DNA from 4 places in the Rhizobium viscosum genome. Region 2 is predicted to be linked to each of the others. Evidence: predicted binding sites of a transcription regulator. Region 2 holds the regulator's gene; each other region holds the start of a gene.
What was found. Region 2 encodes LexA, which represses DNA repair genes until DNA is damaged. Its sites were predicted from a motif close to TGTTCNNNNTGTGTTCNG; they were not measured.
Positions count from the first base shown of each region.

Region 1: H4W29_RS02115 (DUF5680 domain-containing protein) is a predicted target of LexA. The motif match lies at 3,306-3,323, and genes of this name have one in related genera.
Region 3: recA (recombinase RecA) is a predicted target of LexA. The motif match lies at 1,828-1,845, and genes of this name have one in related genera.
Region 4: H4W29_RS07375 (DNA recombination protein RmuC) is a predicted target of LexA. The motif match lies at 3,620-3,637, and genes of this name have one in related genera.

Region 1 covers NZ_JADBEC010000001.1:404,489-411,739, reverse strand. The annotation lists gene proS (proline--tRNA ligase) at 1-720, shown strand, start outside; gene H4W29_RS02125 (lipoprotein-releasing ABC transporter permease subunit) at 737-2,041, shown strand; gene H4W29_RS02120 (ABC transporter ATP-binding protein) at 2,097-2,780, shown strand; gene H4W29_RS02115 (DUF5680 domain-containing protein) at 2,784-3,245, opposite strand; gene dnaE (DNA polymerase III subunit alpha) at 3,557-7,042, shown strand; gene H4W29_RS02105 (MFS transporter) at 7,082-7,251, opposite strand, start outside.
Region 2 covers NZ_JADBEC010000001.1:75,948-83,198, reverse strand. The annotation lists gene H4W29_RS00390 (ComEC/Rec2 family competence protein) at 1-1,060, shown strand, start outside; gene lexA (transcriptional repressor LexA) at 1,041-1,766, opposite strand; gene H4W29_RS00380 (VOC family protein) at 1,963-2,850, shown strand; gene kdsA (3-deoxy-8-phosphooctulonate synthase) at 2,847-3,695, shown strand; gene H4W29_RS00370 (methyl-accepting chemotaxis protein) at 3,709-5,520, opposite strand; gene eno (phosphopyruvate hydratase) at 5,995-7,251, shown strand, end outside.
Region 3 covers NZ_JADBEC010000003.1:243,302-250,552, forward strand. The annotation lists gene H4W29_RS33220 (pseudouridine-5'-phosphate glycosidase) at 1-767, opposite strand, end outside; gene H4W29_RS33225 (carbohydrate kinase family protein) at 798-1,742, opposite strand; gene recA (recombinase RecA) at 1,972-3,060, shown strand; gene alaS (alanine--tRNA ligase) at 3,211-5,865, shown strand; gene H4W29_RS33240 (LysE family translocator) at 5,953-6,585, opposite strand; gene H4W29_RS33245 (AraC family transcriptional regulator) at 6,820-7,251, shown strand, end outside.
Region 4 covers NZ_JADBEC010000001.1:1,462,637-1,469,887, reverse strand. The annotation lists gene H4W29_RS07385 (methyl-accepting chemotaxis protein) at 1-1,179, opposite strand, end outside; gene H4W29_RS07380 (ribokinase) at 1,421-2,320, opposite strand; gene H4W29_RS07375 (DNA recombination protein RmuC) at 2,365-3,588, opposite strand; gene H4W29_RS07370 (globin-coupled sensor protein) at 3,782-5,281, shown strand; gene def (peptide deformylase) at 5,378-5,893, shown strand; gene fmt (methionyl-tRNA formyltransferase) at 5,993-6,928, shown strand; gene truA (tRNA pseudouridine(38-40) synthase TruA) at 6,928-7,251, shown strand, end outside.

The DNA.
Region 1 (7,251 bases), 330 kb from region 2:
ATCGGCGGCAATCTCAGCCACGAGTTCATCATCCTGGCCGATACGGGCGAGTCCGAAGTCTTCTGCCACAAGGATTTCGTCAATTTCGACATCCCTGTCGAAAACACGGATTTCGATAGTGTCGACGGCCTGAAGGGGATTTTCGACAAGTGGACGTCGCTCTATGCCGCGACTTCGGAAATGCACGACGAGGCGGCCTTCAACGCCATTCCGGAAGGCGAGCGTCTTTCTGCGCGCGGTATCGAAGTCGGTCATATTTTCTACTTCGGTACCAAGTATTCCGAGCCGATGGGTGCAAAGGTGCAGGGTCCTGACGGCAAGGAACATTTCGTTCACATGGGTTCCTACGGCATTGGCCCGACACGCCTTGTTCCCGCCATCATCGAAGCATCGCATGATGAGAACGGGATCATCTGGCCGGAGTCGGTCGCGCCCTTCGATGTCGTGGTCATCAACATGAAGGCCGGCGACGAGGCCTGCGACGGTACCTGCGAGCTGATCTATGCAGCGCTGACCAAGGCAGGCAAGGACGTGCTTTATGACGACACGGACGATCGTGCCGGCACCAAGTTTGCGACCGCCGACCTGATCGGCGTGCCGTACCAGATTATTGCCGGCCCGCGCGCGGTCGCGAACGGCGAAGTGGAAGTGAAGGACCGCAAGACCGGCGCCCGCGAAACGATGACCATCGAAGCGGCGATCAACAGGTTCGTGGCTTAGGAAAGACGGAGGCGAAATGGCAGAGGCAGCAGTGGACCGGAGTTCCAAATCCGGCTTGGGTCCGGCTGGCAAGCCATTCTCCACCTTCGAACGCCTTGTGGCGTGGCGCTATCTGCGCGCCCGCCGCAAGGAGGCGTTCATCTCGGTCATTGCCGGCTTCTCCTTCGTCGGCATCATGCTGGGCGTTGCGACGCTGATCATCGTCATGGCCGTCATGAACGGGTTCCGCACGGAACTGGTCTCCCGCATTCTCGGCATTAACGGCCATATGATCATCCAGCCTGTCGATGGTCCCTTCACCGACTACGCCGATCTCGTCAAGAAATTCGAAGCCGTACCCGGCGTCAAGATGGCACTGCCATTGGTGGAAGGCCAGGTGCTGGCCTCCTCGCAGACCGGCGGCAGCACAGGCGCGCTGGTGCGTGGCACGCGGGCTGAAGACCTGAGCAAGCTGAAGACGGTTTCTGACAACATCAAGTCCGGCGACATGGTCGGATTTGCCGCTGGCGATGGCGTTCTCGTCGGAAGCCGTATGGCCGATCAGCTCGGACTGCGCGTCGGAGACCTGATTACGCTCACGTCACCGGAAGGTGACGTGACGCCGATGGGCGTCAATCCGCGCATCAAATCCTACAAGATTTCCGGGCTCTTCGAGATCGGCATGTCGGAGTACGATGCTTCGATCATCTACATGCCGCTCGAGGAATCGCAGCTTTATTTCAATGCCGACGGGCTGGTGCAGTCGATCGAGCTCTTCGTCAACAACCCCGATGATATCGACAATCTGAGGCCGAAAGTCGAGGAGGCAGCCGGCCGGCAGATCGCCATCACCGACTGGCGCCAGCGCAACCAGACCTTCTTCTCCGCCTTGCAGGTGGAGCGAAACGTCATGTTCATGATCCTGACGCTGATCGTGCTCGTCGCTGCGCTCAACATCATCTCCGGTCTCATCATGCTGGTGAAGGACAAGGGCAGCGATATCGCGATCCTGCGCACCATGGGCGCAAGTTCAGGCGCCATCATGCGCATCTTCTTCATGACGGGGGCTGCGATCGGCATTGTCGGCACGATCGCCGGCGTGCTGCTCGGCGTGTTCGTCTGCATCAACATCGAGTCCATCCGTCAGTTCTTCTCCTGGGTGTCAGGCACGGTGCTCTTCGATCCGCAGCTCTATTTCCTCAGCCAGCTGCCGGCGGAAATGGATCTGAGCGAAACGGTTTCTGTCGTGATCATGGCACTGACACTCTCCTTCATCGCGACGATCTTCCCCGCCTGGCGCGCCTCCCGCCTCGACCCCGTCCAGGCCCTCCGTTACGAATAGGCCGGGACCCAAGGTCATGCATGATCCAAGGCCAAATCCAAGGAATGCCGCATTCATGAAACGCAACGTCGTTCTCAAGCTTTCGGGCGTCGAGCGCCATTACGGGCAGGGCGAAACGCTGCTGACCATCCTCAAGGGGGCGGATTTCTCGCTGACGAGCGGTGAAATGGTGGCGCTGGTTGCACCTTCAGGCACAGGCAAATCGACGCTTTTGCATGTGGCGGGCTTGCTGGAACATCCCGATGGCGGCGAGGTAACGGTCAACGGCCGCCCCTGTGATGGCCTTTCCGATGACAAGCGCACGGCGATCCGTCGCGGCGAGATCGGCTTTGTGTATCAGTTCCATCACCTGTTGCCGGAGTTCTCGGCGCAGGAGAACATCATGATGCCGCAACTTATCGCCGGCCTCTCGTGGAAGGAAGCGAGCGAGCGGGCAAAGATGCTTCTGGATTACATGCGCATCGGCCACCGCGGTGCGCATCGCCCGGGCGAGCTTTCCGGCGGCGAGCAGCAGCGTGTGGCGATCGCGCGCGCCGTTGCCAATGCACCGAGCCTGCTTCTGGCCGACGAGCCGACCGGCAATCTCGACCCGGAAACCGCCAGCTACGTCTTCGACGCTCTGGAGGCCCTGGTGCGCCAGTCCGGCCTTGCCGCGCTGATCGCCACGCACAATCACGAGCTTGCCCGGCGCATGGACCGGCGCGTAACGATCTCCGACGGCAAGGTCGTGGATTTCTGATTATCAGGGGATAATCAGCCCGCCGCGATAATCGAGCTCATAGGCTTTTTGACCATCTACGAGAATGAATTCGTGACCACGGAAATGCGTGCAGTCGCCTTCGCTCGTATCGACATAGCGCCCCAGCGAATGATCGAAGACCATGCCGCCGAGGAAGCGGCCCTGCTTGTAGAGCTGTGACAGCGCGGCGCTAATGATCGTGCCGGCGACAGTTCCGTCGATGATCCCGGGCTCGATGATCCGCCCGAAATAATTCATCGCCCAGACCGGCTTTTCCTCCAGCCACACCACTTCCTGACCGGCAAAATCCGTACCGCCGAAATAGCTGTCGAGATAGCGCCAGATGCCGCGCTTGTAGCCGAGGTCATGGGCACCGATCCGGTAGGAGGGCTGCGCCTGGGCGCCGGCAACATATGTCTGCGATTTGGCTTCGACAATGAAGCCGTTGAGTTCCTGCGTGTCCATCGTCCCACTGCTCCGATGTTAACCATGTCCCGCAGAAGCGGGGGGTAAACCTGTTGACAACGGAACATACATGGAACAAATTAAAAACATAAGAGCAAAGGAGAGCCAAATGACTGACATGATCCGTGATATCGCAGCATTCACCTCCATCGCAATGTTCATTGCCAGCTTCTCGCTGATCGTCATAGCAATGTAAGAATTCAGGGATCGCATGGCAGCCATGCGATCCCGAAGCGGGACTTTTTCTGGACAGAATCGCCTTCAATGCCGACAATGCGCGCTCTTCATTGAGGTGGTTGGAAGGGCATATCATGGCGGATGCGGAACAGAGTGCGATCGGCGGAAAGCCGGGTTTCGTCCATCTGAGGGTTCACTCCGCCTATTCGCTGCTCGAAGGCGCGCTGCCGCTCAAGAAGATCCTCTACAAGGCAGCGGGCGACAGCCAGCCTGCCATTGCGATCACCGATACCAACAATCTCTTCGTCGCTCTGGAATTTTCCCAGAAGGCGCTGGACGACGGTCTGCAGCCGATCATCGGCTGCCAGGTGTCGATCGATATGGAAGACGGCCTCGAAACAGAAAAGCGGGGCGGTCAGCAGGCGCTGGTCAAGCTGCCGTCCATCGTGCTTCTGTCCGCTACCGATGCGGGTTATGAGCGGCTGGTTGATCTTGTCAGCCGCGCCTATCTCGGCGGCGAAGGTAACTCGACCGTCCATATCCGTTCCTCCTGGCTGGAGGAGATCGGCACGGAGGGGCTGATCGCCCTGACAGGTGCTGCGACCGGCCCGATCGACATGCCGCTCAAGGACGGCCATGCCGCCCCGGCAGAGACGCGGCTGCTGACGCTGAAGCGCATCTTCGGCGACCGGCTCTATGTTGAGTTGCAGCGCCACGGTACCTATGACAAGCGCCATGAGCAGAAGGTCATCGGCCTTGCCTACAAGCACGATCTGCCGCTGGTTGCGACCAACGAGGCCTTTTTCCCGACGCGCGACGACTACGATGCCCACGACGCGCTGATGGCGGTCGCCCACAATGCCATCGTCTCCGATGACAGCCGCTTCCGCCTCTCGCCGGATCATTATCTGAAGAGCCGTGCGGAGATGGAAAAGCTCTTTGCCGATTTGCCTGAAGCGCTCGATAATACCATCGAGATCGCACGGCGCTGCTCTTTCATTCTGAAGACCCGCAAGCCGATCCTGCCGCGTTTCACCGGCGCGACCGACGATCCCGAGGAAGCAGAACGCGCAGAATCGCTCGAACTTCGCCGACAGGCGGAGGAAGGGTTGGACATGCGCCTTGCCGAGCTTGGAATGTCGGCAGGTTACGAAGAGAAGGATTACCGCGAGCGGCTGGAATTCGAACTCAGCGTCATCGAGCGCATGAAGTTCCCCGGCTACTTCCTGATCGTTGCCGATTTCATCAAATGGGCCAAGCAGCATGACATTCCCGTCGGCCCGGGCCGTGGCTCGGGTGCAGGCTCGCTGGTCGCCTATGCGCTGACGATCACCGACGTCGATCCGCTGCGTTTCTCGCTGCTCTTCGAACGCTTCCTTAATCCGGAACGCGTGTCGATGCCGGACTTCGATATCGACTTCTGCCAGGATCGCCGCGAAGAGGTGATCCGTTACGTGCAGCAGAAATATGGTCGCGAACAGGTGGCGCAGATCATCACCTTTGGTTCGCTGCAGGCGCGCGCCGCACTGCGCGACGTCGGCCGCGTCTTGGAAATGCCCTACGGTCAGGTCGACAAGATCTGCAAGCTGGTACCGAACAACCCGGCAAACCCGACACCGCTTTCCAAGGCGATCGAGGAAGAGCCGAAGCTGCAGGAAGAGGCCGCCAAGGAGCCGGTCGTCGCCCGCCTTCTGGATATTGCTCAGAAGATCGAGGGCCTTTATCGCCACGCCTCGACCCACGCCGCCGGTATCGTCATCGGCGACCGTCCGCTGTCGAAGCTCGTGCCGATGTATCGCGATCCGCGCTCCGACATGCCGGTCACCCAGTTCAACATGAAGTGGGTCGAGCAGGCCGGTCTCGTGAAGTTCGACTTCCTCGGCCTGAAGACACTGACCGTGCTCAAGGTCGCCGTCGACTTCTGCAGGAAGCGCGGCATCGAGGTCGATCTTCCGAAGATCCCGCTCGACGACAAAAAGACCTACGAGATGCTTTCACGCGGCGAAACGGTCGGCGTGTTCCAGGTTGAAAGTGCCGGCATGCGCAAGGCGCTGATCGGCATGAAGCCGGACTGCATCGAAGACATCATCGCGCTGGTCGCCCTCTATCGCCCGGGTCCGATGGAAAACATCCCGACCTACAACGCCCGCAAGCATGGCGATGAGGAGCTGGAATCGATCCATCCGATGATCGACCATCTGCTCAAGGAAACGCAGGGCGTTATCGTCTACCAGGAGCAGGTAATGCAGATCGCCCAGGTCCTGTCGGGCTATTCGCTTGGCGAAGCCGATCTTCTGCGCCGCGCCATGGGCAAGAAGATCAAGGCGGAAATGGACCAGCAGCGCGAGCGCTTCGTCGTTGGCGCGGTCAAGAACGGCGTGTCGAAGCCGCAGGCCGACAACATCTTCGAACTCTTGGCAAAGTTCGCAAACTACGGCTTCAACAAGTCGCATGCTGCCGCCTACGCCATCGTCTCCTACCAGACGGCCTATATGAAGGCGCATTATCCGGTCGAGTTTCTGGCCGCCTCGATGACGCTCGATATGTCCAACACCGAAAAGGTCAACGATTTCCGCCAGGATGCCAAGCGTCTCGGCATCGAGGTCATCGCGCCCTCAGTCCAGACCTCTTTCCGCCATTTCCAAACTGGCGAGAACAGGATCTATTACGCGCTTGCGGCTCTGAAGGGTGTCGGCGAATCCGCTGTCGATCACATCGTCGAGATGCGCGGCGACAAGCCCTTTGCCAGTATCGAGGATTTCTGCCTGCGCATCGATCCGCGTCAGGTGAACCGCCGCGTGCTGGAAAGTCTGATCTATGCCGGCGCCTTCGATTGCTTCAACTTGGATCGCGCCCAGCTTTCCGCCGGTCTCGACCGCGTGCTCGGCTATGCGCAGCGCGCCCAGGAAAACAAGCTCAGCGGCCAGTCGGATATTTTTGGCGGCGCGCTGTCCTCAGGTCCAGAAAAGATCGCCCTGCCGCCATTCTCGCCCTGGCTTGCCTCCGAGCGGCTGCTCAAGGAATTCCAGGTCCTCGGCTTCTACCTGACCGCCCATCCGCTCGACAGCTACAACAACATCCTCCAGAAGATGCGCGTCCAGACCTTCGCCGATTTCTCCACCGCGGTGAAGCAGGGTGCCGCGAACGGGCGACTGGCAGGCACGGTCATTTCCAAGCAGGAGCGCAAGACGCGCACCGGCAACAAGATGGGTATCATCGTCTTCTCGGATTCCTCCGGCCAATACGAGGCCGTGCTCTTCTCCGAAATGCTGAACCAGTATCGTGACATACTGGAGCCCGGAAAATCCTTCGTCATCACCGCTATCGGCGAAGAGCGGCCGGAAGGTGTCAGCCTGCGTCTGCAGACCATCCAGTCGCTGGAGGAAAAGTCGCTGCAGATGCAGAAGGCGCTGCGCGTCTATGTGCGCGACTCCGGCCCGCTACGCGCCGTTGCCGCACATCTGAACGCCAAGGGCGACGGCCTCGTCTCCTTCATCGTCATCAAGGAGGAGGGCAAACGCGAGGTCGAAGTGGTGCTTTCTGACAAGTATCGTATCACGCCGGAAATCGCAGCCGCTTTGCGGGCAGCTCCTGGTGTCGTGGACGTCGAACTCGTCTGAACGAAGAGAGCGACCGGCAGTGCGCCGATCGCCTGTTTTTCAGCTGGCCTGCAGTCGGCAGGATGCATCCGCACAGCGGCCTCTGCTAAAGCCCATGATGGCCATGCCGATCACCGTTGCTGCGACCGGTACCAGCAAGGCGGCGCGCAGCGCTTCCAGGCGTTCGGACGGGCTGTCTCCATCGCCGAGAGCAAGTGTGCCGACGGCGC
Region 2 (7,251 bases):
GAAACCCTTCTTCGTGGTCGGTGGCTTCTTTGGTGGCGTTTTCCTGACGTCGCTGATCGGTGGCTTTTCGACGGCACTGTTTTCGATCGAGCATTTCCACCGGCTGACGGCCTATGGCTTGCCGGCAAATCTCGCGGCGATGCCTGTCATTACGTTTGTCGTCATGCCATTCGGCATGATTGCCATGTTGCTGATGCCCTTTGGCCTGGACGGCTGGGCATGGCAGGTGGCAGGCTTCGGGCTCGATCTCGTAATCGTCATCGCAAAGACGGTATCGACTTGGGGCGGTAATATAGATGTGGGCCGTTTGCCCGGCTGGTATTTTCCAACAGCCGTCCTTGGCTTTCTGCTGCTGACCCTCCTCAGGACCCGGCTACGGCACATGGGAACGGCGATTGTCGCGGTCTCGACGATCGCTGTTGTACTGTTTCCGTCAGAGGCGATACCCGACATCACCATCTCCGAAGATGGCAGCCTGGTCGCTATAATCGATGGAGAGGTGATGGCTTCGAACCGTGAAAAGCCGCCCGCCTTCATCTTCCAACAATGGCAAAGGGCACTTGCCATCGAAGAGCATCAGAAGCCGGTTATGCTCCAAGCTGCAAGTGCGCTGACTGCGGCTGATGGCAAAAGACTGCGACTGTCACCCGATCAGCAGAATGAAGCCAGAGAGACAATGAGACAGGCAGTCGCCATCAACCCGGCGTCACGCTTCTCCTGCCTGAAGGGCGCCTGGTGCACCACCTTGCTCGGCAATGGAAAGAGGCTGATCGTCATCGACGATGCTGCCTATCTCGGACCAGCCTGCGATACGGCTGATATCGTCGTGACACCCGTCCGATTGCACTTCGACCGTTGCCGTTCCGGCGCGCTGCTCTTTACCGGCGAGACGCTGCGCAAGACAGGTTCTGTCGAACTTCGATTCACCGCTAAGGGAATCGATGTCGTAACCTCATTCGGTCCATTGCAGAGACCCTGGATACGCCACCGCGCCTATGACTGGCGCAGTGATACATTCACAGACGCAGGCCAGTCACCGGTCAGTGATAGCGGCGAATGAGGCCGACGAGTTTTCCCTGAACCTTGACGCGATCCGGCGGGAAGATACGTGTTTCATAGGCAGGGTTTGCTGCCTCGAGCGCAATCGATGCGCCCTTGCGGCGGAAGCGCTTGAGCGTTGCTTCCTCGTCATCCACGAGCGCGACGACGATATCGCCCGGGTTAGCCGTGCTGCCATTGCGGATGATGACGGTATCGCCATCGAAGATGCCGGCTTCGATCATCGAGTCGCCGCGAACTTCGAGCGCATAATGTTCGCCGGAGCCGAGCATATCGGTGGGAACGGTAATGTCATGCGTATTGTTCTGGATTGCCGAGATCGGCACACCGGCGGCAATGCGGCCCATGACAGGAACGGAAACCGAATTGCCGTTGTCTGCAGCAGGTGCTGGCTTTGCCGAGGCGGGAGGTGCTACTGGCTGGGGCTTGCCAAGGCTGCCTTCGATGACGCTCGGCGAAAAGCCACGCCGTGGCTGCAGGCTCGGGCTATAAGCTTCCGGCAGTTTGATGACTTCGAGCGCACGTGCCCGGTTCGGAAGCCGGCGAATGAAGCCGCGTTCTTCGAGCGCCGTGATCAGCCGATGAATGCCGGATTTCGAGGCCAGATCCAGCGCATCCTTCATCTCGTCGAAAGACGGCGGAACGCCTGACTCCTTCATCCTTTCGTGAATGAAAAGAAGGAGTTCCTGTTGTTTGCGCGTGAGCATGGCGTGTAACCCCAGTCTTGAAACAAATCCAGAACGGACACTATATGTTCCATATGTGTTCCGCAAGTAGCTAAATTTTCGTAAAACTTCTGTTCATTCTGATGAGAATTTTATTTTTCTCGGCCCCAAGCCTTCCCGGCCTTGTCTCGCAACGCCTGCTGAAGCACATCTCCTTGTGACTGCTGGAGGGGACCTAATGAGCCAAGTCACGCTTCCGATCGATCATCTCGTTTTGCCGGTTACCGATATCGACCTTGCCCGCGAAAGACTGGGCAAACTTGGTTTCACCGTCGCGCCGGATGCCCGCCATCCCTTCGGGACGGAAAATGCCTGCGTTTTCTTCGCCGACAAAACCTATCTGGAGCCGCTAGGCGTTGCGAGCGTCGAAGTGAGCGAGGAGACAGCGCGCGAAGGCAATGTCTTCACCGCCCGCAATCAGGCTTTTCGTTTCCGGTGCGGTAGCGAAGGACTGTCTGCGATTGCCTTCGCGACGGCGGATGCAAAGCACGAACATGCTCGATTCGTGAAAGACAGTGTGAGTGCCGGTTCTGTGTTGCAGTTCGAGCGCCCGGTGAAAATGCCGGATGGCACGGAGAATATTGCCGGCTTCCGGCTCGCCTTCGCTGGCGACCTCCGGGCACCGGATTTCTTTCTCTTCGCTGTCGAGCGCATCAATCCTCTCCCTGCCAACCGGAATACGCTGGAGGCCCATGCCAATGGTGTCACAGGCATTGCAGAGATCGTGCTCGCGGCCCCCGAGCCGACAGCTTTCGGCGAGTTCGTTTGCTCGATGGCAAAAGCCGCTTCTGCTGATGTCACGAGTTTCGGGTTGGATGTGTCCACCGGAAACGCAAAGATCAGCCTGATGACCCCGGAAGGGCTGGAGGCTTATTTCGATCTTGCCACGTCGGATACCGATCGTGGTCTGCGCGGTCGGGCGATCCGCTTTGCTGTCGGCGATCTGGCCGTGACAGAAGCGCATTTGGCTGCTAACGGGGTGACCTATACACGCAAGGGCAACCGTATTCTGGTGAAGCCTGCGCCCGGCCAGGGCGTGCTCTTCGCCTTTGAGGAAACATCATGAGCTCTACTACCAACTCCGTGGTGACGGTCGGCGAAGGCGTCGGCAAGGTCACTTTCTCCAATGCTTCACGCCTGTCGCTGATTGCCGGCGCTTGCGAAATGGAAAGCCGTGACCATGCGTTCATGGTTGCCGGCACATTGAAGGAACTCTGCGCCAAGCTCGGCATCGGGCTCGTCTACAAGACCTCTTTCGATAAGGCGAACCGTTCTTCCTTGTCGAGCAAACGCGGTGTCGGCCTTGAAAAGGGGCTGGAAGTTTTCGCCGATCTCAAGAAAGAACTCGGCATTCCGGTTCTGACCGACATCCACAACGAAGAACAATGCGCCGAAGTGGGTAAGGTCGTCGATATCCTGCAGATACCAGCCTTTCTGTCTCGCCAGACGGATCTCCTGGTCGCGGCTGCCAAGACCGGCCGCGTCATCAACGTCAAGAAGGGCCAGTTCCTGGCGCCTTGGGACATGAAGAATGTGCTCGGCAAGCTGAACCAGAGCGGCAATCCGAACATTCTGCTCTGCGAGCGTGGTGCGTCCTTCGGTTACAATACGCTGGTCTCCGACATGCGTTCCCTGCCGATCATGGCAGCAACGGGTGCCCCCGTCATTTTCGACGCCACGCATTCAGTCCAGCAGCCTGGCGGGCAGGGGGAAACCTCCGGCGGCGAGCGGCAGTTCGTGGAGACGCTGGCCCGTGCGGCCGTCGCTGTCGGCGTCGCTGGTGTCTTCATCGAAACCCATCAGGATCCGGACAACGCGCCCTGCGACGGACCGAACATGGTCTATCTCAAGGACATGCCGCGGCTTCTGGAGAAGCTTCTCGCCTTCGACGCGGTCGCCAAAGCCGCGTGAACGACAGGCAGCATCAGGCTGCCGCGCGGGACGGGGTTCTTTCCTCAAGCGCGAAGCGGGAGAGCAGGCGCCCGAGATGGGACGCTTCATTGCCGAGCTCTCGGCAGGCGGCATTCGTCTCCTCGGCCATCGCCGCATTCTGCTGTGTCACCTGATCCATACGGTTGACGGCAGCATTGACCTCGACGAGCGCGACCGACTGTTCCGAAGACGAGCGCACGATCGCTTCGATCAGCGCCGTCACCTGCAGCACCTGGCGGTCGATATCGCCGAGTGCCTCGCCGGTACGGTTGACAAGTGCCACGCCTGCGGAAACCTGTCGCGACGACGTCTCGACGAGAAGCTTGATTTCTTTGGCGAGATTGGCGGACCGGCCGGCGAGCTCGCGGACTTCCTGGGCGACGACGGCAAAACCCTTCCCGGCGTCTCCGGCACGTGCTGCTTCGACACCCGCATTGAGCGCCAAAAGATTGGTCTGAAACGCGATTTCATCGATGGCGTTGATGATATCGCCGATCCTGACAGCAGATTCCTCGATCTTTTCCATAGCGGTAACCGCTTCGGAAACGATCTTGGCGGAATGCGTTGCACTTTCCTTCGTGGCCGACATCATCGCATTGGCTTCCTGGGCCCGCTCCGAGGAGTTTTTCACCGTGACCGTGATCTGATCCAGCGCCGAAGCCGCCTGTTCGAGTGAAGTAGCCTGACTCTCGGTGCGCTGTGCCAGATCATTGGTGCTGAGCGCGATTTCGCGCGAACTGTCGCCGACCGTATTCGTGGCGGCATAAATGTCTTTCATGGCATCGGAAAGAATGATGATGCTTGTATTGAAGGTCTCACGAAGCTTCTCATAAGTGTTGGCGAACTGCTCGTCGAGACGCACGGTCAGGTCGCCGCGTGAAAGACGCTCCAAGCCGGCACTCAGGCTTTCGATGACGCCCTGGCGCGTGGCATTCTCCGCGCTCTTCGATGCGTCGAGTTCGGCATCGCGGCGCATCTGTGTCTGCCGTTCCTCGTCCTGATGCGCGCGTATGGCGTTCCGTTCTTCTGCCGATTCGCGAAAGACCGTGACTGCGCGCGCCATTTCTCCGATTTCGTCGGATCGTCTGACATAGGGAACTTCGCGGGAATAGTCGCCGCTCGCGAGGACGGCCATGTAGTCGCGCATCGCCGATAGCGGCACGATCGCGCGCCGACGGAACATGTAGAGCCCGGCAACGATGAGCACGAATGAAAGTGCCGCGGCCGATAGCGTGACGGCGGAGAGCAGTTCCGTCTGTTCTGCTGCCTGTTTTTCGGCATCCGCTTGGAAGGCGTTCGCCATCGCCACGAGTTCGTTCACGGCCTTTTCGTGAACATGAAAATTCGTCGCAAGCTCGAGGAGCGCCGGTTCGACGGCGGCCTTGTCGCCCTTGAGGATCGCAGGGACCGCCTCCTCATCCATGACTTGCCAGAAGGCGTCGCCCTTGACGAGAACGTCATCGAGAAGCTTGCGTTTGAGATCGGCGCTGAGCGGCGTTTCGGACCAATATTTGCGGCGGTCCTCATAAGCCGACTTCAGAACCGTTCGAATGCGTTCGATATTGGCCGTTGCCGTAGCCGGCTGCTCGACGGCTTCGAGCGCGAGCATATAGGGTTCGATGACATAGAGCGGCGGTGGGAGAATATCGGCGACGAGATCTTTGCCATAGATGATCTGTTTATACATCAGGCCGTTCACACGAAGCATGTTGAATGCGTAATTCTGCAAGCCGATGGAGGTGACCAGTCCGAGGATGACAACGGCACCGAAAATGGCAAGGCTGCGTGCGATATTGAGTTTCATCTGTGCCTCATTTGAAATGCCGCCAAGAGAGTCGATAAAATCCCGTACTGGTTGTTTTTGGAGAGAATCCCAGCTGTTCGTTCCAACCGTTCCACATTGCCTGAGCGGCCGGAACGACTGACTTTTGAGAGTCTCGCCCAGGCGTTAAAAATTAAGTCGGGATAGTTACCGAAGGCTGAAATCAAAGGGCGGGAAGCCGTCCAAAATTGGGGCTGTTGTGGAAATGTTCAGCCGTGGGTTGCTGCCGACGGTGGCAGCTTGCCAACATTCTGCCCGGATAAGCAGTTTATCGTCTTTCGATGGGTGGGATATGCTGGCCGGCGACTGACGTTCCCTTCAAAACCCTGACATGATTGTGCTATAGGCCACGTCTGATGCGCTGCCCGAACGTGCAAAATTGCGGCATTGTAATTTGCGCACCTTCGATTAAGACGGTTTCAAACGATTTACCCACCCACCGAGCAGGAAAAAACCATGACTGCAATTACCGATATCATCGCCCGCGAGATTCTCGATAGCCGTGGTAACCCCACCGTCGAAGTCGATGTCTATCTCGAAGACGGCAGCATGGGCCGTGCGGCTGTTCCCTCGGGTGCTTCGACCGGCGCGCATGAAGCTGTCGAACTGCGCGATGGCGGCAAGCGCTATCTCGGCAAGGGTGTCGAAAAGGCCGTCGAAGCCGCCAACACCGAGATCTTCGACGCCATCGGCGGCATCGACGCTGAAAACCAGATCCAGATCGACAAGATCATGATCGAGCTTGATGGCACGCCGAACAAGTCGCGCCTCGGCGCCAACGCCATCCTCGGCGTTTCGCTCGCCGTCGCCAAGGCTGCCGCTGAGGCTGCCGGTCTGCCGCTCTACCGTTACGTCGGCGGCGCTTCCGCAAGCCTCCTGCCGGTTCCGATGATGAACATCATCAACGGCGGCGCCCATGCCGACAACCCGATCGACTTCCAGGAATTCATGATCCTGCCGGTTGGCGCAGATTCGATCCGGGAAGCCGTGCGCATGGGCTCGGAAGTCTTCCATACGCTGCGCAAAGAACTCGCCGCCCAGGGGCACAACACCAACGTTGGCGACGAAGGCGGTTTTGCACCGGGCCTGAAGAGCGCCCCGGAAGCCCTCGACTTCATCATGAAGTCGGTTGAGAAAGCCGGCTACAAGCCGGGCGAAGACATCTATCTCGGCCTCGATTGCGCCTCGACGGAATTCTTCAAGGATGGCAAGTATGTGATGGAAGGCGAAGGCCGCACGCTCGAGCCGGGCGCAATGGCCGAATACCTCGCCGAACTCGTCGGCAAGTACCCGATCATTTCCGTCGAGGACGGCATGGCAGAGGACGATTGGGAAGGTTGGAAGACGCTGACCGATCTTGTCGGCAAGAAGTGCCAGCTCGTCGGCGATGACCTGTTCGTCACCAACTCGGCTCGCCTGCGTGACGGTATCCGCATGGGTGTTGCCAACTCGATCCTCGTCAAGGTCAACCAGATCGGCTCGCTGACGGAAACGCTCGATGCGGTCAACACTGCGCACAAGGCAGCCTATACCGCCGTCATGTCGCACCGTTCGGGCGAAACCGAAGATTCCACGATCGCCGATCTCGCAGTTGCCACCAACTGCGGCCAGATCAAGACCGGCTCGCTGTCGCGCTCGGATCGCCTTGCCAAGTACAACCAGCTGATCCGTATCGAAGAAGGTCTCGGCCCCCAGGCTCAGTATGCCGGCCGC
Region 3 (7,251 bases), on a different contig from region 2:
TCGAGCGCACGCTCGATGTAGATTTCCATTTCCTCGCGAGCGATCTCGTCGGCTTCCGGTACCGGGTTGGCAATCAGCATGCCGCCGTCAATGCCGAGCTGTTCGCGCGTGGTCTGGAAATTGGCGATCGCCGCCGGGCTGTTCAGTGTCAGCGGGCTGCGGATGCCTGACGAGCGCGACCAGAAGGCCGGGAATTCATCGCTTTCATAGGTGACGACGGGCACGCCGCGGGTCTCCAGCACTTCCAGCGTCTTCGGAATGTCGAGGATCGCCTTGGCGCCGGCGCAGACGACGATGACGCCGGTGCGGGCGAGTTCTTCGAGGTCGGCGGAGATATCGAAGGTCTCTTCAGCGCCGCGATGCACACCGCCGATGCCGCCGGTTGCAAAAACCTTGATGCCAGCGCGGGCCGCCGCAATCATTGTTGCAGCAACCGTCGTCGCGCCAGTGCGGCGCTCGGCGATCGAGAAGGCGATATCGGCGCGCGATACCTTCATCACGTCCTTCGCCTTGGCGAGCTGCTCCAGCTCAGCGGGTTCGAGGCCGATATGCAGCGTGCCATGGATAACGGCGATGGTGGCAGGAACCGCGCCCTGATCGCGGATGATCGATTCGACGCTGCGCGCCATCTCGATATTGCCGGGATAGGGCATGCCATGGGTGATGATGGTCGATTCGAGCGCCACGATCGGGGCGCCGCGCTGCTTGGCGGCGGCCACTTCCTTCGAATAGGAGATCGGCAGCAGGGACGAGAAGGGTTTGGTCATGATCCGTATCCGTTTATCGATGTTGCCGCTTCATTGCAGAATTCTTGCCGCCGGGACAAGCGAAAGCATGTCGCGAAGAAGATCCGGCGAGAGATTTTCATTCACCGCATGCCGCGACTGGACGGTGAGGGCTGCTGCCGCAGCACCATGGCGGATCGCTTCTTCGAGCGGATGGCCGCGCATCAAGGCAGACAGTGTGCCTGCCGCAAGCGAATCTCCCGCACCAGTGACATCGGCGACATCGTCAGAGATCGGCGGCTGCAGGAGAAGTGCACGACCGTCCTTGAAGGCGACAAGTTCGCGCTGGCCGCGGGTGACAACCGCGCCGCCGACGCCGATGTCACCGAGCAGCGACGGCCAGCCGGCAGCGTCGTCCGGCCGCCTGCCGGTGAGGGCTGCAGCCTCGGCCTCATTCATGAAGAGATAGTCGATACCCTCAAGGCAGGGCAGGAGGCGCACGACCTTGGCCGGTGAAATGGCAATTGCCGCGACCGGCTTGCCGAGTGCCTTGGCCCTTGCGACGATCGCGGCAGCCGTTTCCTCCGGCAGGTTGGCGTCGAAGAGGATGAAATCGGTGGCGGCGAAGGCATCGCGCACCCAGCGGATCGACAGCCGCCGCGGCACGAAGAAGCGGTAGAGCTCCATGTCGGCCAGTGCGATGACCAGATTGCCGTCCTTCTCGATGATGGCCGTATAGCTTGGCGTCTTGCGATCGAGGAAGACGAAGGGACGGTCGTTGATCCCTGCAAAATCGGCCGCCTCGCTCACCATCTCGCCGATAGGATCACCGCCGCGCGGCGAAATCATCGTCACGTCGAAGCCGAGACGGGCGAGATTGCGGGCCGCATTGAAGCCGCCGCCGCCCGGTTCCTCAAACCAGGTTCCTGGATTGCTGGCGCCAGGGGCCGTCTCGCCGGAAATGCGGCCGCGGCGATCGATATGGGCGCCGCCGAGAACAAGAATCTTGCCGCTCATTTCTGCACCCCGGAAGCGAATCGAATGCGGCGCAAAGCGGCGGGATTCAGCGCCTGCGGGACACTAAGCCGTTGCTTTGCATCGATAAAACAAAAATAGAACACAGGCCGTTTTACCTTTTTCTTTCAATTATTTGCAACCCCATTGCGAAATAAGAACAAATAGGGTACAAACTTCGCATCAGCGGCGACATTGCTAGAGCAGCGTCAATAACCTAAAGGTGGATCGAATGTCTCAGAATTCATTGCGGCTCGTAGAGGACAAATCGGTGGACAAAAGCAAGGCGCTCGAAGCGGCACTCTCACAGATCGAGCGGTCGTTCGGCAAGGGCTCGATCATGAAACTCGGCTCGAACGAGAACATCGTCGAGATCGAAACGGTTTCCACAGGTTCGCTCAGCCTCGATATCGCCCTCGGCATTGGCGGTCTGCCGAAGGGTCGTATCATCGAGATCTACGGTCCGGAAAGCTCTGGTAAGACGACGCTCGCGCTGCAGACGATTGCCGAAGCGCAGAAGAAGGGCGGCATCTGCGCCTTCGTCGATGCCGAACATGCACTCGATCCGGTCTATGCCCGCAAGCTCGGCGTCGACCTGCAGAACCTCCTGATCTCGCAGCCCGACACCGGCGAACAGGCGCTCGAAATCACCGATACGCTGGTGCGCTCCGGCGCGATCGACGTTCTCGTCGTCGACTCCGTGGCAGCGCTGACGCCGCGCGCCGAAATCGAAGGCGAAATGGGCGACAACCTGCCGGGCATGCAGGCCCGCCTGATGAGCCAGGCGCTGCGCAAGCTGACGGCTTCGATCTCCAAGTCGAATACGATGGTGATCTTCATCAACCAGATCCGCATGAAGATCGGCGTCATGTTCGGTTCGCCGGAAACGACGACAGGCGGTAACGCACTGAAGTTCTATGCCTCCGTCCGCCTCGACATCCGCCGTATCGGCCAGGTCAAGGAGCGCGAAGAGGTGATCGGCAACCAGACGCGCGTCAAGGTCGTCAAGAACAAGATGGCGCCTCCCTTCAAGCAGGTCGAATTCGACATCATGTATGGCGAGGGCGTATCCAAGACTGGTGAACTGATCGACCTCGGCGTCAAGGCCGGCATAGTCGAGAAGTCGGGCGCCTGGTTCTCCTACAACAGCCAGCGTCTCGGCCAGGGCCGCGAAAATGCCAAGATCTTCCTGCGCGACAACCCGGATCTCGCCCGCGAGATCGAAACGGCGCTGCGACAGAATGCCGGCCTGATCGCCGACCGCTTCCTGCAAAATGGCGGCCCGGATGCCGGCGATGATGCTGGCGATGGCGACATGTAATCCAGCCTAGCACGTAACGAATTCGAACCGGCCGCATTCCCTCACGAGAATGCGGCCGGTTTTGTTTGTTGCTGGACAGTGGCAAGGTCGAACGATAAAAGCCGATGGATTTAATTTTACCTGCCTGCTGGCAGCATCGAAGGGCATGAAATGAGCGGTGTAAACGATATCCGGTCGACCTTCCTCGACTACTTCAAGAAGAACGGCCACGAGATCGTTCCATCGAGCCCGCTCGTGCCGCGCAATGACCCGACGCTGATGTTCACCAATGCCGGCATGGTGCAGTTCAAGAATGTCTTCACCGGTCTCGAAAAGCGTCCCTATTCGACGGCGACGACCTCGCAGAAATGCGTGCGCGCCGGCGGCAAGCATAACGACCTCGACAATGTCGGCTATACTGCACGCCACCTGACCTTCTTCGAAATGCTCGGCAACTTCTCCTTCGGCGATTATTTCAAGGAGAATGCGATCGAGCTTGCCTGGAAGCTGGTCACGGAGGGCTTCGACCTGCCGAAGAACCGGCTGCTGGTCACCGTCTATTCCGAGGACGAGGAAGCAGCGTCGCTCTGGAAGAAGATCGCCGGTTTCTCCGACGACAAGATCATCCGCATTCCGACCTCTGACAATTTCTGGCAGATGGGAGATACCGGCCCCTGCGGTCCGTGTTCGGAAATCTTCATCGACCAGGGCGAGAATATCTGGGGCGGTCCTCCGGGGTCGCCGGAAGAAGATGGCGACCGGTTCCTGGAATTCTGGAACCTCGTCTTCATGCAGTTCGAGCAGACCGAGCCCGGCGTTCGCAACCCATTGCCGCGCCCGTCGATCGATACCGGCATGGGCCTGGAGCGCATGGCTGCCGTTCTGCAGGGCGTGCAGAGCGTGTTCGACACGGACCTCTTCCGCACGCTGATCGGCACCATCGAGGATACGATGGGTGCCAAGGCAGAGGGCAGCGCCAGCCACCGCGTCATTGCCGACCACTTGCGTTCTTCGGCCTTCCTGATCGCCGATGGCGTGCTGCCGTCGAATGAAGGTCGTGGCTATGTGCTGCGCCGTATCATGCGCCGCGCCATGCGCCACGCCCAGTTGCTCGGCGCCAAGGAACCGCTGATGTACAAGCTGCTACCGACGCTGGTGCAGGAGATGGGCCGCGCCTATCCGGAACTGGTGCGCGCCGAGGCGCTGATTTCCGAAACGCTGAAGCTCGAGGAAAACCGCTTCCGCAAGACGCTGGAGCGCGGCCTGTCGCTTCTGTCAGACGCGACCACCTACCTTTCCAAGGGCGACATGCTGGATGGCGAGACCGCCTTCAAGCTCTACGACACCTATGGCTTCCCGCTCGACCTGACGCAAGACGCGTTGCGCGCCCGCGAAATCGGCGTCGACATTTCCGGCTTTACCGACGCGATGGAGCGCCAGAAGGCGGAGGCCCGCTCGCATTGGGCCGGCTCCGGCGAGAAGGCCACGGAAACCGTCTGGTTCGAGCTCAAGGAAAAGCACGGCGCGACCGAGTTCCTCGGTTACGACACCGAGACGGCCGAAGGCGTCGTGCAAGCGATCGTCAAGGACGGTGCCGTCACGAATGAAGCCAAGACCGGCGACAAGGTGCAGATCGTCGTCAACCAGACGCCCTTCTACGGCGAGTCCGGCGGTCAGATGGGCGATACCGGCGTGATCTCTTCCGACCACGGCAAGATCGAGATTTCGGATACGCAGAAGAAGGGCGAAGGTCTGTTCGTGCATCTGGGCACCGTGATCGAAGGCGTAGTCAAGACCGGCGAGCCTGTCGCGCTGACGGTCGATCACGCCCGCCGCTCGCGCCTGCGCGCCAATCACTCGGCTACCCACCTGCTGCATGAGGCACTACGCGAAGTGCTCGGCACCCATGTGGCTCAGAAGGGTTCGCTGGTCGCACCCGAGCGCCTGCGTTTCGACGTCTCGCATCCGAAGCCGATGACGGCAGAAGAACTCAAGGTCGTCGAAGAGATGGCCAATCAGATCGTGTTGCAGAATGCTCCGGTCACCACCCGGCTGATGAGCGTCGACGATGCGATCGAGGAGGGCGCCATGGCGCTCTTCGGGGAGAAATACGGCGATGAAGTGCGTGTCGTTTCGATGGGCACGGGTCTGCATGGCGCCAAAGCCAACAGGCCTTACTCAGTCGAGCTCTGCGGCGGCACGCATGTGTCGGCGACCGGCCAGATCGGCCTCGTGCGCATCCTCGGCGAAAGTGCCGTCGGTGCGGGCGTTCGCCGTATCGAAGCGGTCACCGGTGAATCGGCGCGCGAATATCTCGCCGAACAGGATGATCGCGTGAAGACGCTCGCTGCCTCGCTGAAGGTGCAGCCGTCGGAAGTTCTTGCCCGTGTCGAGGCACTGATGGACGAGCGCCGCAAACTCGAAAAAGAACTGGCGGACGCCAAGCGCAAGCTCGCCATGGGCGGCGGGCAGGGCGGTTCTGCCGATACGGTGCGCGACGTCGCCGGCGTCAAGTTCCTCGGCAAGGCCGTGGCCGGTGTCGACCCGAAGGATCTCAAGGGGCTTGCCGATGACGGCAAGGCCAGCATCGGCTCCGGCGTCGTGACGCTGATCGGCGTATCCGATGATGGCAAGGCAAGTGCTGTCGTGGCAGTGACGCCCGATCTCGTCAGCCGTTTCAGCGCTGTCGATCTGGTGCGTGTCGCTTCTGCCGCTCTCGGCGGCAAGGGCGGCGGCGGCCGTCCCGACATGGCGCAGGCCGGCGGCCCCGATGGCGCCAAGGCTGACGAGGCGCTTGAGGCTGTAGCGGCGGCACTCGCAGGCTGAGCATTCGTCTGACACAGGTCGAATTTGGACCGGCTGCGAGATCAGGGATTTCGCAGCCGGTTTTGTTTTCGGCACGCCCTGCCGCGGTCAGTTTCTCGTCTGCCATGCGAGGCGGCAGGCGAGGCCGGTGAATACGCCAGCCAGCATATATTGCGGCAGCTTCGGGAAGCGGCGCATCGAGCCGAGACGCGAGCGGATCTGACTGCCGAGCAGGATGACTGCGCCGTTGACGACAAGGCCGATGCCGTTCAGCACGCTGGCGAGCACCAGCATCTGCACGCCGATCGAACCGCCCTCGGCATGCACGAATTGTGGAAAGAGCGCGATGACGAAGAGCGCCATTTTCGGATTGAGCAGATTGGTCGCAAGACCGGCAAAGAAGATGCGCCGTCCCGACAGCCGCCTCAGGGTCGAGGCCGGCGCAAAGGTCGTGCTTTCGGAGCGGATCGTCTTGTAGGCGAGATAAAGCAGATAGAAGCAACCGGCCCAGCGCACGGCCTCGTAGGCGACGGGCACGGCCACCAAAAGCTGCGAGAGACCGAAAGCTGCGGCAAGCGCATGGCAATAGGTGCCAAGAGCAATGCCGGCATAGGTCATAAACCCGGCTGTGCGTCCCTGGCTGATACTGCGCGAGGCAATCAGCAGCATATCGGGACCAGGCGTTGCAGTAAGCACCAACGCTGCGGCGGCAAAGAGTATCAATGTAGAAAAATCCGGCATCAGTCTTCCTCTTGGGTTCGAGCCGGAATTCCGGTCTAAGCAGGATTCGCCCCCAGCACCAGGCCTTTCCGAAAATCTGAATCAATTTTCGGAAAAGGCTGGTGCGTAGGTTCCAAGAGTTAGAGCGTCCTTTATGCGTTCGAATGGACGCACGGCGCTCTAAGGTTCAAGTCAGCAGGATTTGTCAAATCGGGCTATGCTTTGGTGAGCCGATCGATTTGCAAGGGGGTTGACATGGCGGGTGAAACGGCATGGGCGCTCTACGAGAACCGTCTGAGGCGGGTCTCGGCCTATATCCACGATCATCTGGACGAGGATCTGGATATGGAGCGGCTGGCCGAAATCGCGTGCCTGTCGAGCTATCACTGGCACCGGATCTACAGGGCGATTTACGGCGAGACGCTGGCGGCAACCGTCAAGCGGCTGCGGCTGCATCGCGCGGCGGGCGATATCGTCCGCACGGATCTTGATGTCAGCGAAATTGCGAAGCGATCAGGCTATCCCAATCTCCAGTCCTTCAACCGCATCTTCAAATCGGTCTATGGAATGCCGCCGGCACGCTACCGGAAAGAGGGAAGCCACACAGTCTTCGAACCCTCACATACCGGAAAGGCACCAGCCATGTTTGATGTCACCCTGAAAACCATCGCGCCGCTCGAACTCATC
Region 4 (7,251 bases), 1.4 Mb from region 2:
GGCAAGCGTGAAGCGGAAGCCTTCAAGAGCCTTGGCGACCGAGCCGATTTCGTCGGCGCGGTTCTGGCCGGCGACCGTTTCGTCGTATTTTCCGTCGCTCAGTGCCTTGACGCTGGAAACCAGGCCTGCGAGCGGGCGCTGAACAAACGAGCGGACGGCGAAGTAGAGGGCGAGCAGCACGGCACCGAGCACAATGATGCCGTTGACGATCATCATGAAGGTCTGGTCCTGAACAGGCGCATTCATCGCCATGTGCGGAACGTCGACCAGCACGACCCAGTTGGCATTCAGGCCGGGCACTGCGAAGGGATAGACGACGCGGTCGAACGGATCGAGCCCATCGAAGCTGAGATTCTTGACGAGGCCGACCTTCATGGACGAAAGCGCAGCCTTCACGTCAGCCGAGCCAGGGTTGTCGCCATAGGGCTTGGACATCAGGTCGGGGCTCGGAGCGACGATCCAGTTGCCGTTCTGGGCGATCAGCGTCACGCGACCAGAGCCGAAGGGGCGCAGCGCCTGCACCTTGTCGGTGAGCGACTTCAGCGAAATATCGACGCCTTCCACGCCGATCATCTTGCCTCCGGACATAACCGGATAGGCAATGGACGTCAGCAGGGTCGGAACGTCAGTGCCTTCGGCGAGGTAGGGCGCAGTGATCGCGCCCTTGCCGCTGTTGGCAGCAAGCTTCCACCATTCGGCGGTATAATCGTTGTCAAAGGTCGAGAACTGGATGTCGCCGGTCCTGTTCTTCGACCAGTAGGGCGTGAAGGCGCCGACTTTGTTCGTGCCTTCGTCGTTGTTGTTGGCGATTTCCGTGGTCTTGCCGTCGAAGGCGCCAAGCTGCTCGCAGAACCAGCTGCCGAAGGCGAAAGCGTTCTGTTCGAGATTGGCCTTCAAAATGCTGATGATGCCCTTGCGGTCGAGGATCTTGCCTTCATGCCCGCGTCCGACGACGCCCGACATGGTGCGGGCAGCGCTCGCGAGCTCCCCGACATTGACTGCAATCTCATTGGCGATCGATTTGGCTTCCGAGTTGGCCTGATCCAGCGTCAGGGTCTGGACGCGGTTACGGGTCTGGTCGATGAGGAAGAGGTTCGAAACGACAAGCACCAGTGCAATGGCGGCACCGGTAATGACGATGAGCTTCGCCGCAAGCGATTTCATTCTGAAAATGAACATAGGTTCCTCGGGGCAAGGACGCACCGAAGGGCCATTCTCCGGCGCAGCGGGTAAGGCACGCTCTATCATGGAGCTGCCATTGGGGGTGACCGCCTCGACGATGAGCGAGGCGGTGATCGCCCGAAGGATCGCCAGAAACCTCTTAAATTTGAATGAAATTCTATATGTCTCGGCAGCAAATCCTGCACACCACCCCAAAACTGGGGGCCGTGTTTCATAACCAGTTCGCGGCTGGACTGGACTATATTCTGTCTGCGACTTCGGCTGCCAGCGGAATGGAGGGCTGAGCCCCCGGCTTCAGGCAGGCAAGCGAGCCGGCGACCGCTGCGCGGCGCAGCGCCGAGTCGAAATCCAGCCCCTCATCAAGGCTTGCTGCGAAATAGCCGCAGAACGTATCACCGGCGCCGACGGTATCTACAGGTTCGATGACAAGCCCCTGCGCGCGGGAAATCTGGCCATCCCGGATCGCGATGACGCCATCGCCGCCAAGCGTAACGATCAGCGTCTGACCGGTCTCTGCATGCAGCCGCTCCAACGCCGCCTCACGGTCGCCGGCAGTCATGTTTTCCTGTCCCGCCAGCCGCTCGAACTCGGTTTCATTAGCAATGACGATGTCGGCCAGCCGGCCGAGGCGCGGCGCATCCGGAATAAGCGGAGCAAGATTGAGAATGCTGGTAATGCCCTTGGCGCGAGAGGCAGCAAGGGCACGTTCGACCGCCTCGACTGGAATTTCGAGCTGCAGCATGAGTATATCGCCCTCGTTCATAGCGTTGACGGCAGCCTCGGCATTGTCGTCGCTCACCTTGCCGTTCGCGCCGGGAATGACGGCGATCATGTTCTCGCCGTCGCCGCCGACAAGAATGAGGGCCGTGCCGGTCGGCCCCTCGACACGGTTGACGAGTGAAAGGTCGGTACCCGCGCTGTCGAGCAATTCAAGGGCGCCCTCGGCAAAGGCATCCCTGCCGACAGCACCCGCCATATGGACATAGCGGCCTGCTCGCCGGGCAGCGAGCGCCTGATTGGCGCCTTTGCCGCCGGCAGCCGTTGCGAAGCTGTTGCCGGCAACTGTTTCGCCGGGCTTCGGCAGGCGCTCGGTGGTGGCAATAAGGTCCATATTGATGGAGCCGAAAACTGTGATCATGGCATGTCCGTCCCTTGCTTCGGGCCGCGACACTGCCGAAGCGATCACTCCTCGTCAACCACCCTGAGCTTGAGCAGTCCAGTTCGGCTTTCGACGGATTTCGCTGCTGGCTCGCTCTCGCGAGCCGGCTTGCTGTCGCCGCTTGCCTCGAACTCCAGCGCCTCGATCTTCGCGCCACGCTTGGTGAGCTTGTCTGCCGAGGTAATAATCTGGTCCACGTCGCGCTGTGTCTGGGAAAAATGTCCCTGCAGCTTGCGTACGCGCTCGTCGAGCCGGCCGAGATCGTCCATGAGGAGAGCGACTTCTCCCTGGATGACATGCGCCTGCGCCCGCATGCGCTGGTCTTTCAGCACGGCCTGAATGACCTGGATCGACAGCATCAAGAGCGAAGGCGAGACGATAACGACGCGCGCACGGTGAGCCTTCTGCACGATCGCTTCAAAATTCTCATGGATTTCCGCGAAGATCGATTCCGAGGGAACGAAGAGGAAAGCCGTGTCCTGCGTCTCGCCCTGGATCAGATATTTCTCGGAAATATCCTTGATATGAACTTCCATGTCCCGGCGAAACTGCTGGCTGGCAAGCTTACCAGCGTCCGCGCCGCCCGCATCGCGGATCGCGTTCCACGCCTCAAGCGGAAATTTGGCGTCGATGACGAGCGGCGGTGCCCCATTCGGCATTCTGATCGTGCAGTCCGGTCGCGAGCCGTTGGAAAGCGTCTGCTGGAAGGCGTAAGCGCCCATCGGCAGGCCATCGGCGACGATCGTTTCCATACGCGACTGGCCGAAAGCCCCACGCGTCTGCTTGTTGGAAAGAATGGCCTGCAGCCCGACGACATCCTTGGCGAGCGTTTGGATATTGTTCTGGGCAACATCGATCACCGCCAGGCGCTCCTGCAGCTTCTGCAGGTTGTCATGCGTTGATTTCGTCTGCTCGGTCAGCGTCGAGCTCATACGCTGCGACATGCCGTCGAGCCGCTGGTTGATTGCATGATTGAGCTCGGCCTGGCGTGCGCCGAAGACCTCCGTCATGGTCGAGATGCGTCCCTGCATCTCCGCCTGTATTTTCAGAAGCTCCGCCATGCGCGCCTCGCTTTCGGCGGCGCGAAGACTGGCCTCTTCCGCTTCATCGCGACGGATGCCGGCATTGCGCAAGGCAAACACGATTGTCACGAGGATGAGAACGGCGAGCGCACCGCCGGCAAGTGCAAGCACGCCGGGGCTCAGCATCGGCAAGGAAATGGTGAGTGAGTCGGATGTCATGGTCATGCTGCACCATAACAAAATAAGCGGCAATATCCAGATCAAAACGTGAACAATCCACGCCGTATCACCAATGCGAACGACGCTAATTTGCTGTAGCAGAAGAAAAATCGGCCGCGCACTTAACGATTGCTAAACCATATTCGCCAAATCTGGCGCTGCAATTTCCCTCCGCATTCGCGCCAGATAGAGATCCCCCATGACTTCCCACCAGACCGACAATGCCCTCAGGCAGCGCCTTGACTTCATTGAGCTTGACGATGAGGCGCGCAGGAACCTGCGGGAATTGCGGCCGGCGATCTCGGAACTGCTCGGCGGCGCGCTCGACAAGTTCTATGGCAAGCTTGCAAAGACGCCGGCGGTAGCAGGCTTCTTCTCCAACAAGGCCCATATGGGCCACGCCAAGAAGCGCCAGCAGGAGCATTGGGGCAATCTTTCGAGCGGCAATTTCGACGAGAGTTACGTGAATGGTGTCACCGCCGTCGGCCGCACCCATGCCCGCATCGGCCTGGAGCCGCGCTGGTATATCGGCGGTTATGCGCTTGTCATGTCGGAGCTCGTCCGTGGCCTGATGGAAAAGCAGTGGCCATCGCTCTTTGCCCGCCAGCAGGGAAAGGCGCTCGCCGAAAAGCTGACCGCCGTGATCAAGGCGGCGATGCTCGACATGGATTATTCCATCTCCGTCTATCTGGAAGCGCTGGAGGAAAAGCGCCACGCGCTGGAAGAAGACCGCGCCCGGGCCGAAGCCGATCAGGCACTGGCACTGGATCATCTGCGCCGTGGCCTCGAAGCCCTGTCGCGCGGCGACCTCGAAGCAACGCTTCCCTCGGATCTGCCCGGTAATTTTCGTGAGATGGCAGAGGATTATAACAGGGCTGTCAGCGCGCTCCGTGATTCCTTCACCTCCATCCGCACGACGTCCAGCCACATTCTCGAAGGTGCCGATGTAATGTCCAAGGCGACGGACGACCTCGCCTTGCGTACGGCGCAGCAGGCAGCCGGCGTCGAGGAAAGCTCGGCTGCGCTGCAGCAGCTCTCCGTCAGCGTCAGCCAGACCGCCGCCAATGCCGAAAAAGCGTCCGGCGCAGTGCGCGAAACGCAGGAGAAGGCCAAGAATTCCGGCGAACTCGTCACCAGCGCCGTTTCGGCCATGGCGGGTATCGAGAAGTCCTCCACTGAAATCGCCAAGATCATCGGTGTCATCGATGAGATCGCTTTCCAGACCAACCTGCTGGCGCTGAATGCCGGCGTCGAAGCTGCGCGTGCCGGTGATGCGGGTAAAGGCTTTGCGGTCGTCGCACAGGAAGTCCGTCAGCTTGCCCAGCGCACGGCCGATGCCGCCAAGGCGATCAAGAACCTGATCTCCGAAAGCTCGACACAGGTGAATGAGGGCGTCAACATCGTCAGCAGCACCGGTGAGGCGCTGAGCGACATGATCAGCCGTATCGACATCATCAACAGGTTCGTTGCCGATATTGCGGCTGCCGCCCGCGATCAGGCGACCGGCGTCAATGAGGTCAGCGTCGCGATCCGCAATATGGATACGATCACCCAGCAGAATTCCGGCATGGTCGAGCGTACGTCGGCCGAAACCCGCAGGCTGAAGGACGAGGTCGAAAACCTCATCGAACTGCTGCAGCGTTTCCGCGCTCGCGTTGAAGGTCGACAGGTTGCCGGTACTGGCCGCCGCGCGGCCTGAATAATCCAGGCAAAATCCGGGCAGGCGCTGCAAAAAACCGCAATCCCTGCCCGGCGGATAATTCCCTAGTTTGAAAAGATGGGTTATGGGAACGCCATGACCATCAAGCCACTCATCATTCTTCCCGATCCCGTTCTCCGTCAGGTTTCCAAGCCGATCGAGCGGGTCGACGCCGATCTCCAGCGCCTTTCCGACGACATGTTGGAAACCATGTATGATGCGCCGGGCATCGGCCTTGCCGCGATCCAGATCGGTGTTCCGCGCCGCATGCTCGTCATCGATCTGTCGAAAGAAGGCGAGGAAAAGCAGCCGCTCGTCTTCATCAATCCGGAGATCGTCAGCTCCTCGGACGAACGTTCCGTCTATGAGGAAGGCTGCCTTTCCATTCCCGACTATTATGCGGAAGTGGAACGCCCTGCGAATGTCACGGTCAAGTATCTGGACCGCGAAGGCAAGGAACAGAGCGTCGAGGCTGATGGCCTTTTGGCGACGTGCCTCCAGCACGAGATCGATCACTTGAACGGTGTGCTCTTCATCGATCATATTTCGCGGTTGAAGCGCGAAATGGTGATCAAGAAGTTCACCAAGGCTGCAAAGTCGAAGGCGCTCTGAGAGGGCCGACAGCAGCAACATACGAAAGCTTTCGAACGGGCTTGATGGTGAGCCCGTAAACCCGTTTGAAGACGGTTGATCCTCAATTGGCGAGATAGAATGTCTCTTCGTATCGTTTTCATGGGAACGCCCGACTTTTCCGTCCCGACGCTGCGTCTGCTCGTCGAAGCCGGCCATCAGATCGTTGCCGTCTATACCCAGCCTCCGCGGCCGGGCGGACGGCGCGGGCTCGATCTCCAGAAGTCGCCGGTGCATCAGGCGGCCGAGCTGCTCGGCCTGCCCGTCTTCACGCCGGTCAATTTTAAAGATCCGGAAGAGCGTGAGCGCTTCCGTGCCTTGGATGCCGATGTCGGCGTCGTCGTTGCCTATGGCCTGCTGTTGCCCGAGGCTATCCTCACCGGCACGCGTTACGGCTGCTATAATGGTCATGCCTCGCTGCTGCCGCGCTGGCGCGGTGCTGCGCCCATCCAGCGGGCGATCATGGCCGGCGATGCCAAGACCGGCATGATGGTCATGAAGATGGACAAGGGCCTCGATACCGGCGATGTCGCGCTGACCCGCGAAGTCGAAATCGGCTCGAACATGACGGCGGGCGAATTGCACGACAGGCTGATGCAGACAGGTGCCAAGGCGATAGCTGAAGCCATGGTCAAGTTGGAGATGGACGATCTGCCGCTAACCCCGCAGCCGGCCGAAGGCGTGCTCTATGCCGCCAAGATCGACAAGGCGGAAACGCGCATCGATTTCAGCCGCGATGCCAAGGACGTTCACAACCATATCCGCGGCCTCGCGCCCTTTCCGGGCGCCTGGTTCGAACTTGAAAGCAACGGCAAGGCGGAGCGCGTCAAGGTGCTGGGCTCGGAGCTCGCGGTGGGCAACGGCGCGGCTGGAACGCTTGTGACTGATGATCTCGTCGTTGCCTGCGGCACCGGCGCCGTTCGCCTCACAAAGCTTCAGAAGGCTGGCGGCAAACCGCTCGCCGCTGCCGACTTCCTGCACGGCACGCCGCTTGCTGCGGGCACGAGGCTCGTCTGATGCCGCGATACCGCATGATCGTCGAATATGACGGCGGCCCTTACGTCGGATGGCAGCGACAGGACAACGGACCTTCGGTGCAGGGCGCGATTGAAAAGGCGATCTTCTCGGCAAGCGGCGATACCGTTTCCGTCCGCGGTGCGGGCCGCACCGATTCCGGCGTCCACGCCATGGGGCAGGTCATCCATGCCGATCTTTCGAAGGAATGGTCGCCCTTCAAGCTGCAGAATGCACTGAATGCCCATCTGAAGCTTGCGGGTGACAAAGTGGCGATCCTTGATGTCGAGACCGCAAGCGAATTCTTCGACGCCCGCTTCTCCGCG